DNA from 3 places in the Bradyrhizobium sp. ORS 278 genome. Region 1 is predicted to be linked to each of the others. Evidence: predicted binding sites of a transcription regulator. Region 1 holds the regulator's gene; each other region holds the start of a gene.
What was found. Region 1 encodes PhoB, which activates phosphate uptake and scavenging genes when phosphate is short. Its sites were predicted from a motif close to TGTCATNNANCTGTCAT; they were not measured.
Positions count from the first base shown of each region.

Region 2: a site for PhoB is predicted at 1,290-1,306, ahead of BRADO_RS17445 (DUF47 domain-containing protein). Genes of this name have one in related genera too.
Region 3: a site for PhoB is predicted at 1,636-1,652, ahead of BRADO_RS15645 (RNA degradosome polyphosphate kinase). Genes of this name have one in related genera too.

Region 1 covers NC_009445.1:1,794,513-1,797,788, forward strand. Annotated here, with positions in the region: gene pstB (phosphate ABC transporter ATP-binding protein PstB) at 1-439, shown strand, start outside; gene phoU (phosphate signaling complex protein PhoU) at 470-1,186, shown strand; gene phoB (phosphate regulon transcriptional regulator PhoB) at 1,203-1,910, shown strand; gene BRADO_RS07905 (trypsin-like serine protease) at 1,997-3,276, shown strand, end outside.
Region 2 covers NC_009445.1:3,896,010-3,899,285, reverse strand. Annotated here, with positions in the region: gene BRADO_RS17450 (inorganic phosphate transporter) at 1-589, opposite strand, end outside; gene BRADO_RS17445 (DUF47 domain-containing protein) at 604-1,248, opposite strand; gene BRADO_RS17440 (branched-chain amino acid ABC transporter permease) at 1,392-2,360, opposite strand; gene BRADO_RS17435 (branched-chain amino acid ABC transporter permease) at 2,362-3,225, opposite strand.
Region 3 covers NC_009445.1:3,537,897-3,541,172, forward strand. Annotated here, with positions in the region: gene BRADO_RS15645 (RNA degradosome polyphosphate kinase) at 1-1,571, opposite strand, end outside; gene BRADO_RS15650 (DnaA ATPase domain-containing protein) at 1,705-2,382, opposite strand; gene BRADO_RS15655 (CDP-alcohol phosphatidyltransferase family protein) at 2,444-2,998, opposite strand; gene purM (phosphoribosylformylglycinamidine cyclo-ligase) at 3,157-3,276, shown strand, end outside.

The sequences.
Region 1 (3,276 bases):
CTTCGGCATCCGCCTCTATGAGAAGATCTCGAAGTCCGAGATGGACGACCGCGTCGAGAAGGCGCTGCGCGGCGGCGCATTGTGGAACGAGGTCAAGGACAAGCTGAACGCCTCCGGCCTGTCGTTGTCCGGCGGCCAGCAGCAGCGCCTGTGCATCGCCCGCACGGTCGCCGTGCGTCCAGAGGTCATCCTGTTCGACGAGCCGTGCTCGGCGCTCGACCCGATTTCCACCGCCAAGGTCGAGGAGCTGATCCAGGAGCTCTCGGAGAACTATACGATCGCGATCGTGACTCATAACATGCAGCAGGCGGCGCGCGTCTCCGACAAGACCGCCTTCATGTATCTCGGCGAGTTGATCGAGTTCGACGACACCAGCAAGATATTCACCTCGCCGAGCGATCGGCGGACCCAGGATTACATCACCGGCCGGTTCGGCTGACGCCGACAGCAATGCCCTCAGGAGATCATCATGGCCAGTGAACATACCGCCAAGGCGTTCGACAGCGATCTGCAGGATCTGACCCGCCTGGTGGCGGAGATGGGCGGCCTTGCCGAACGGCTGATCGTCGATTCCGTCGACGCGCTGGTGCGGCGCGACGTGGCGCTCGGCCAGAAGGTGGTCGCCGGTGACGCGGAGGTCGACAAGCTGCAGCGCGTCATCGAGGAGCGCGCGGTGCTCACGATCGCCCGCCGCCAGCCGATGGCCGTCGACCTGCGCGAGATCGTCGGTGCGATGCGCGTCGCCACCGATCTGGAGCGGATCGGCGACCTCGCCAAGAACATCGGCAAGCGCGTCGCCGCGCTGGAGAGCGACTTTCATCCGCTGAAGCTGATCCGCGGCCTGGAGCACATGACCGACCTCGTTCAGTCGCAGGTCAAGACGGTGCTGGATGCCTATGCGGCGCACGATTTGCCGGCGGCTATGACGGTGTGGAAAGGCGACGAGGAGGTCGACGCGATCTGCACCTCGCTGTTCCGCGAGCTCCTCACCTACATGATGGAAGACCCGCGCAACATCTCGTTCTGCATCCATCTGATGTTCTGCGCCAAGAACATCGAGCGGATGGGCGATCACGCCACCAACATCGCCGAGACGGTGTTCTATATGATCGAGGGCCAGCAGATCATGGACAAGCGCCCCAAGGGCGACATGACCAGTTTTGCGACCACGATCCCCGGCAACTGAGAAAGACGATTCCGACATGGGCGCGCGAATTCTGGTGGTTGAGGACGAGGAGGCGCTGACGACGCTGCTGCGCTACAACCTCGAAGCCGAAGGCTACGAGGTCGAGACCGTGGCGCGCGGCGACGAGGCCGACACGCGGCTGAAGGAGCGCATTCCCGATCTGGTCGTGCTCGACTGGATGCTGCCGGGCCTCTCAGGGATCGAGCTGTGCCGGCGGCTGCGGGCGCGGTCCGAGACCAAGCAGCTGCCGATCATCATGCTGACGGCGCGCGGCGAGGAGAGCGAGCGCGTGCGCGGTCTTGCGACCGGCGCCGATGACTACATCGTCAAGCCGTTCTCGGTGCCGGAGCTCTTGGCGCGTGTGAAGGGCCTGCTGCGGCGCGCCAGCCCGGAGCGGCTGGCGACCGTGCTGTCCTATGGCGACATCGAGCTCGATCGCGAGAAGCGCCGCGTGGCGCGGTCGGGCCGGCCGATCGATCTCGGCCCGACCGAATATCGCCTGCTCGAGTTCTTCCTGGAGCATCCCGGCCGCGTGTTCAGCCGCGAGCAGCTGCTCGACAGCGTCTGGGGCCGCGACATCTATATCGACGAGCGCACGGTCGACGTCCACATCGGCCGGCTGCGCAAGCTGCTCAATCCCGGCCGCGAGCAGGATCCGATCCGCACCGTCCGCGGCGCCGGCTATGCGCTCGACGACCGGTTCGCCAAGTCTGAGCAGGCCTGATCGCGCGGTCTGCGCGGTCACGCCGCTGCCGTCTTGATCATGTGTGATGGCGTTCCCATCATCATGGTCGGGCCTCGGCAGACACAATGATCAAGACGCTCGCCATCTTTTTGACGTTGTTGCTCGCGGCTGCGACTAGCGCCGCGGCCGCCGAGCTCGAGGAGGCCGTCGCCGCGGCGGCGAATGGACAGCCCGCGGTGGCGTTGCGAAGGCTCCAGCCGCTCGCCGTCAAGGGCGACGCGCGGGCACAATTCGATGTCGGCTTCATGCAGGCCTTCGGCGTCGGCGTCGCGCGCAACCAGACGGAGGCGCTGGTCTGGTACCGCAAGGCCGCCGATCAGGGGCTCGCCATCGCCCAGCATTATCTGGGCATCGCCTATTTCAACGGCGAAGGCGCCGCTCGCGATCACGGCGAAGCCGCGCGCTGGTTCAACCGCGCCGCCGCCCAAGGCTTCGCCCAATCGCAATACATGCTCGGCCTGATGATGCTCGACGGCCGGGTCATGTCCCAGGATGTCGTGCAGGGTTATGCCTGGCTGGTGATGGCCGGCCGCAACGGCGTAAGGTCGGCCGGCCGCGAGATCCAGCGTATCAAGCTTAGCGACGCACAGCGGCGTCAGGCCGAGCAGATCATCGCGGCGTGGAGGCCGAAGCCGGAAGCGGCGGATGCCGGCATTGCCAATCCGCGCCCCGAGCAGCTGCTCGGCCTCGACCGGCACTTCGGTGATGTCGTCGATCCCACCTCCTGGCCGGCATCGTCGATCGGTGTCGTGACCCAGGCGCAATACAGCACGGGAGGCTCGTGTACCGGCACCTTGGTGGCTCCCCGCGTCGTGCTGACGGCGGCGCACTGCGTCTTCAACGGTCTGGCTCAGGTGAGTCCGGGCAATGTCCATTTTCTGGCGGGCCTGAACAAAGGCACCCCCGCCGCCTCCTCAGTCGCCGACAAGCTGATTGTCGCGCCGGACTTCATCCCGACTCAGCACGACCAATGGTCGGCCGACCGTTCGCCGGCGGATTGGGCGCTGATCATCCTGAAGGATGCGCTGCCGTCCAGGCCGGTGGCGGTAAGGGCCGTGAGCCGCGACGAGCTTGCGGCCGCGACCCAGGCGGGCACGATCTCCGAGATCGGCTACGGCCAGGAGCGGCGCTATTCGCCGACCGGCCAGCGCAATTGCAGCGCCGGCATGACCAAGGATGCGAAGCTGCTGACCGTCCATTGCCTCGCCAATTTCGGCTATTCGGGCTCCCCGATTCTCGCCGAGATCAACGGCGAACCGGTCGTGGTCGGCATCTTCTCGGCGTTCCACGAAGAGACGAGGCTGATGTTCGCCGCGCCTGCAAGCCAGTTCGAGGCGACCGTGCG
Region 2 (3,276 bases), 2.1 Mb from region 1:
TCTGCGCGTCATTGCCGCCATGGCCAAGTGAGTACAGCGAGGCGGAGGCGAATTGGAGGATGCGGAAGGCGCGATCTACCGCAAAGGGCGTCGAGCGCACCGAGGCCCAGGACACGATCGCGACCAGGATCATCGCCAGCACCAGGCCGACCAGTGGCGACAGCACGATCGCCAGCACCGTCTTCGACAGGCCGCTCCATACCGCGGCCGAGATGCCGGCCTTGGCGACGCCAGCCCCGACCAGGCCGCCGATCAGCGCGTGCGAGCTCGACGAGGGAATGCCGGCCGCCCAGGTGACGAGGTTCCAGACGATGGCCCCGACGAGGGCTGCGAAGATCACCTGCGCATCGACGATCGCGGGGTCGATGATCCCGGTGCCGATGGTCTGCGCGACATGCAGGCCGAACACGCCGAAGGCGACGAAATTGAAGAACGCGGCCCAGAACACCGCATATTGCGGCCGCAGCACGCGGGTCGAGACGATGGTCGCGATCGAGTTGGCGGCGTCGTGCAGGCCGTTCAGGAAGTCGAAGGCGAGCGCGACGGCGATGAGGCCGACCAGGATGGGCAGGCCGAGTTGAGCGTCCACGGCGCGGCCCTACCCTAGACCTGTTCGATCATGATCGAATTGATCTCGTTGGCGACGTCGTCGAAGCGGTCGGCGACCTTCTCCAGATGGTCGTAGATCTCGGCGCCGACGATGAAGTCCATGGTGTTGGCGTTGCGGTGCTTGAGGAACAGCTCCTTCAGGCCGATATCGTGGAGGTCGTCGACGCGGCCCTCGAGCTTGGTCATCTCCTCGGTGATCGCAGTGATCATCGGCACGTTCTGGCCGATGGCCTGCAACAGTGGCAACGCGCGGCCGATCAAATTGGCGCAGTCGACCAGGAGCGTGCCCATCTCCCGCATCGTCGGCTCGAACGCCTTGACCTCGAACAGCACCACGGCCTTGGCGGTCTGCTGCATCTGGTCGATGGCGTCGTCCATCGAGGTGATCAGGTTCTTGATGTCGCCGCGGTCGAACGGCGTAATGAAGGTGCGGCGGACGGCGGTCAGCACCTCGCGGGTGATGTTGTCGGCGTCGTTCTCGAACTGGCTGACGCGCTGGCAATGCGTCAGCACGTCGTCGCCGCCCTTGAGCATGTCCACAAGCGCATGGGCGCCCTGGATCACCACCTTGTTGTGGCGGGCGAACAAATCGAAGAACCGCTCCTCCTTGGGGAGGACGGCGCGGAACCAGTTCAGCATGAGACGAGATCCATCCATTCCGAAACAGGCCAGGGCTGACCCGTCACAGAACTGTCATACTCCGGATCACGCCGCAGCAGAAGCGGTGGCCGGCTCATCCACCGCTTTCTGCCTCTCCGACAAATTTCATCTAGATCAATGACTTAGAGGGATCGCTTGAACAGATGAGCGACTTCCCCGACCACGCCGCGGCGGAAGGTGAGCACGCAAGCGACGAAGATGACGCCCTGAATCACCGTCACCCACTGCCCGAACCCAGCCAGATACTGCTGCATGGCGATAATCACGAAGGCGCCGACAACGGGCCCGAACACCGTTCCGAGGCCGCCGACCAGCGTCATCAGCACGATCTCGCCGGACATCGACCAGTGCACGTCGGTCAGCGAGGCGTTCTGGGCCACGAACACCTTCAGCGAGCCGGCGAAACCGGCGATGGTACCGGACAGGATGAAGGCCAGCAGCTTGTACTGGTCGGTCTTGTAGCCGAGCGAGATCGCGCGCTGCTCGTTCTCGCGGATCGATTTCAGCACCTCGCCGAACGGCGAGTTGATGGTGCGGAAGATCAGCAAGAAGCCAGCGAGGAACCCGACCAGCACGACGTAGTACAGCGTGAACGGCTTCGACAGGTCGATGAAGCCGAACAGCTTGCCCTGCGGGATGCCCTGGATGCCATCCTCGCCATGGGTGAACGGCGTCTGCAGATAGACGAAATAGAGGAGCTGCGACAGCGCCAGGGTGATCATCGAGAAATAGATGCCCTGGCGGCGGATCGAAATGTAGCCGGTGACGATCGACAGCACGAAGGCGCCGGCGATGCCGGTGAGGATGCCGAGCTCCGGCGGGAAACCCCAGACCTTCAGCGCATGCGCGCTGCAATAGCCGGCCGTTCCCAAGAACATCGCGTGGCCGAACGACAGCAGGCCGCCATAGCCGATCAGCAGGTTGAAGGCGCAGGCCAGCAGCGCGAAGCACAGCGCCTGCATGACGAAGAACGGGTACAGGCCGGTGAACGGCACGATGGCGAGCAGCGCCGCCATGATGACGAACGCGATCATCTCGTCGCGCATCGCGCGCGGGGTGATCGGCAATGTCTCGTCGGTGATCGATGTCATGTCAGGCCGCCCGTCCGGTCAGACCCGTCGGCTTCACCAGGAGCACCAGGACCATCAGAACGAAGACCACGGTGTTGGAAGCCTCGGGATAGAAATATTTGGTCAGTCCCTCGACGACGCCGAGCGCGAAGCCGGTGATGATCGAGCCCATGATCGAGCCCATGCCGCCGATCACGACGACCGCGAACACGACGATGATCAGGTCGGCGCCCATCAGCGGCCGCACCTGGTTGATCGGGGCCGACAGCACGCCGGCGAGCGCGGCAAGGCCGACGCCGAGCCCGTAGGTGAGCGTGATCATGCGCGGCACGTTGATGCCGAAGGCGCGAACCAGGGTGGGATTCTCGGTGGCGGCGCGCAGATAGGCGCCGAGCCGGGTGCGCTCGATCAGGAACCAGGTGGCGAGACACACCACCAGCGAGAACACCACGACCCAGCCGCGATAGACCGGCAGGAACATAAAGCCGAGATTCATGCCGCCGCGCAGCTGATCCGGGATCGCGTAAGGCAGGCCCGAGGAGCCGAAATAGTTCTGGAAGATGCCCTGCACGATCAGCGCGATGCCGAAGGTCAAGAGCAGGCCGTAGAGATGGTCAAGCCCGGTCAACCATTGCAGCAGCGTGCGCTCCAGGACCATGCCGAATGCGCCGACGATGATCGGCGCCAGCAGCAGCGCCCACCAATAATTGATGCCGCCGAGGTTCAGCAGGAAATAGGCGCAGAACGCGCCCATCATGTAGAGCGCGCCATGGGCGAAGTTGATGATGTTGAGCATGCCGAAGATGACGGCAAGCCCCAGACTGAGCAGCGCGTAGAACGAGCCGTTGATCAGTCCGACAAGGAGCTGTGCGTAGAGGGCCTGCATCGTCTTGTTCTGTTTCTCTCGGCGTTTCCTGACGTCAACAACAGCCCGGCG
Region 3 (3,276 bases), 1.7 Mb from region 1:
GGCGACACTGCCATCTTCTCGATGTCGATGGGCTCGGCATAGCCGGTGATGTAGTTGAACACCCGCGTGACGTCGCGGCCGATCACTGGGTCCGACGTGAAGTAGGACAGGTCGGTGTAGATGCGCGCCGTCACCGGATGATAGTTGCCAGTGCCGGTGTGCACGTAGGTCGTGAGGCTGCCGCCCTCGCGGCGCACGACCATCGACAATTTCGCATGCGTCTTGAGCTGCAGGAAGCCGTAGACGACCTGCACGCCGGCGCGCTCGAGGTCGCGCGCCCAGCGGATATTGGCCTCCTCGTCGAATCGCGCCTTGAGCTCGACCAGCGCCGTGACCGACTTGCCGGCCTCGGCCGCTTCCACCAGGGTGCGCACGATCGGCGAGTTGTTCGAGGTGCGATACAGCGTCTGCTTGATCGCGACGACGTCGGGATCGCGCGCCGCCTGCTGCAGGAACTGCACGACGACGTCGAACGACTCGTAGGGGTGATGGACGATCAGGTCCTTCTGCCGGATCGCCGCGAAGATGTCGCCGCCATGGTCGCGCACGCGCTCGGGATGGCGCGGCACGTAGGGCGCGAATTCGAGGTCGGGGCGATCGACGCGCGTGAGCTGTGACAGCTCGTTCATCGCCAGCACGCCGTCGACCACGAACACCTCGTCGTCAGTTGTCGCCAGCGCGTCCTGCACGAATTGGCGCAGCTCCTCCGGCATGGCGGCCTCGATCTCGAGCCGGATGACCGAGCCGCGGCGGCGCCGCTTCAGCGCGGTCTCGAACAGCCGGACGAGGTCCTCGGCTTCTTCCTCGATCTCGATCTCGCTGTCGCGGATGATGCGGAAGGCGCCCTGGCCCTTCACCGTGTAGCCGGGAAACAGCCGGCCGATGAACAGGCTGGTGGCCTGTTCGAGCGTGATCAGGCGGATGACGCCGTCCTTGGCGCCGGGGAAGCGGATGAAGCGGTCGATCTTGCCCGGCATGCGGATCAGCGCGTTCATCGGCCGGCCGTCGGAGGTGCGGGTCAGCTGCAGCGCCACCGTGAAGCCGAGGCTCGGGATGAACGGGAACGGATGCGCTGGATCGATCGCCAGCGGCGTCAGCAGCGGGAAGATGTTGGCGAGGAAATGATCCTCGATCCAGGCGCGCTCGGCCTTGGTGACGTCCTGGCCGTCGACCAGCACGATGCCGAGCTCGGCGAGGAACTTGCGCAGGTCGCGCCAGATCGCCTGCTGGTCGATCGCGAGCTGCGACACGGTTTCGTTGATCAGCTTGAGCTGCTCGGTTGGTGTCAGCCCGTCCGGGCTGCGCTCCGCGATGCCTTCGCGCACCTGGGCGCGGATGCCGGCGACGCGGACCATGAAGAATTCATCAAGGTTGTTGGCGGAAATCGATAGGAACCGCACACGCTCCAGCGCCGGATGGCGTGGATTGACTGATTCCTCGAGCACGCGGCGGTTGAAGTGCAGCCAGGACAGCTCCCGATTGATGAAGCGCTCGGGGCTCGAGGCGATCTCGTTCGTGGGCGCCGCAACCGGCTCTTTCGCTGCGAGTTCAGTAACTTGCTCGGTATCCATCAGAGATCAATCCATATTCGATCACGGCGCAATGGGCGCGAGGGCGGACCGTAGCTCAACGCGTATGACGAAGGGATGACGTTCCCGGCACCATTGAGGTTCCGCGCCGCGTTGCCGTCAAGATGGCCGCTGGTCACGCCGACCGTAGGAGTTCCGCTGCGAGCGCTCGCGTCACCGGGCGTCCAAGCCGCAGCGACTCGTCATCCAGGAGCGCAATGGTCTGGCGCGCGGCTGCGTAAGACCGTTCGATCCGGCTGGCAAGGTAGCTGACCACCGTCTCATCGATTGCCAGCTGCCTGTCGGCGGCGAGCTTCACGATCAGAGCCCGGAACAGCTGGTCGTCTGGCGGCAGCAGCGTGATCACCGGGACCGCGCGCAGCCGCGACCGGAGGTCGGCGAGCGCGATCGGCAGCGCCACCGGCGCCTCGCGCGCGGTGATCAGGATGTAGGCCTCGTCCTGGCGCGCCAGATTGAGCAGGTGGAACAGCGCCCGCTCGTCGAGATCTGCAGCCGTGAGATCCTCGAGCACCAGAGCGCCGGTGGCAAGCGCGCCGGGGACTGCGCCGGCGTCCAGCGCATGCGCGGAGAGCGAGCGGGCGCCGGAGCGCTCCGCCCAGATCGCCGCCAGATGGCTCTTGCCGGAACCGTCGGGTCCGACCAGGAACATCGTGTTCGCCGGCCATTCCGGCCACGCATCGACCAGCGCGAGCCCTGCGGCGTTGCCGGGCCCTTCGAGGAAGTTGTCCCGCGTCAGGCTCTCCGCGTGCGGCAAAGCGAGGGCCAGTTGACGAGGGGGAATATGGCCGGCCAAGGTTGAGGTGCTCCGTGTCGTCGTGTCAGCGGGGAGGGGCGAGGGGCTCGCGAAGCCGGCCTCACCGCACCTCGATGGTATTCATGTGGCGCACCCAATCCACCAGGTAAAGCCCGACGGATACAAGGGTAAAGGCCGTCACCAGCACCATCAGCACACTGTCATAGGGCTTGGGCTCGAAGCCGAAGCTGAGCGATGCCAGCACCAGCGCGGCAAATCCCACCTGCGCCCCGGTGTTCAGCTTCGACACCATCAACGGCTTCATTGCGACCGGCCGGTCGAACAGCCAGGAGACGATCACGGCGGCGACGATCATGATGTCGCGCGAGACCACCAGGATGACGATCCAGCGCGGGATGGCGCCCCAGATGCCGAGCGTGACGAAGATCGAGACCAGCAGCGCCTTGTCGGCCAGCGGGTCGAGCAGGGCGCCGAGCTCGGAGCGCAGGTTGAAGCGCCGGGCCAGGAAGCCGTCCACGGCGTCGCTGACCCCGGCGATGACGAACACGATGAAGGCAACCTCCATCTCGCCGGCCGCGATGGCCCACACCACGATCGGAACCAGCAGGATTCGGCCCAGCGTGATCAGGTTGGGAATACTGTGGGGAATGGTCACGCAGCTGGTCCCGACGACAAACTCGATGAATGGAGGGCCCGATTGCGAAGCACGGCGAACCCGTCCGGTTCCTAGATAGGGTGGGGACGAGCCCCTTGCGAGCCATTGCGCGCGGCCGGAATCCGACGTAACCAGCGGCCAGATTAGGGGTTTTGACCATGACCGAGCGCAAAAACGGGCTCACTTATGCAGATTCGGGCGTCGATATCGACGCCGGCAATCGTCTGGTCGATCTGATCAAGCCGATGGTGCGCGCGACCGCGCGCCCGGGCGCGGAC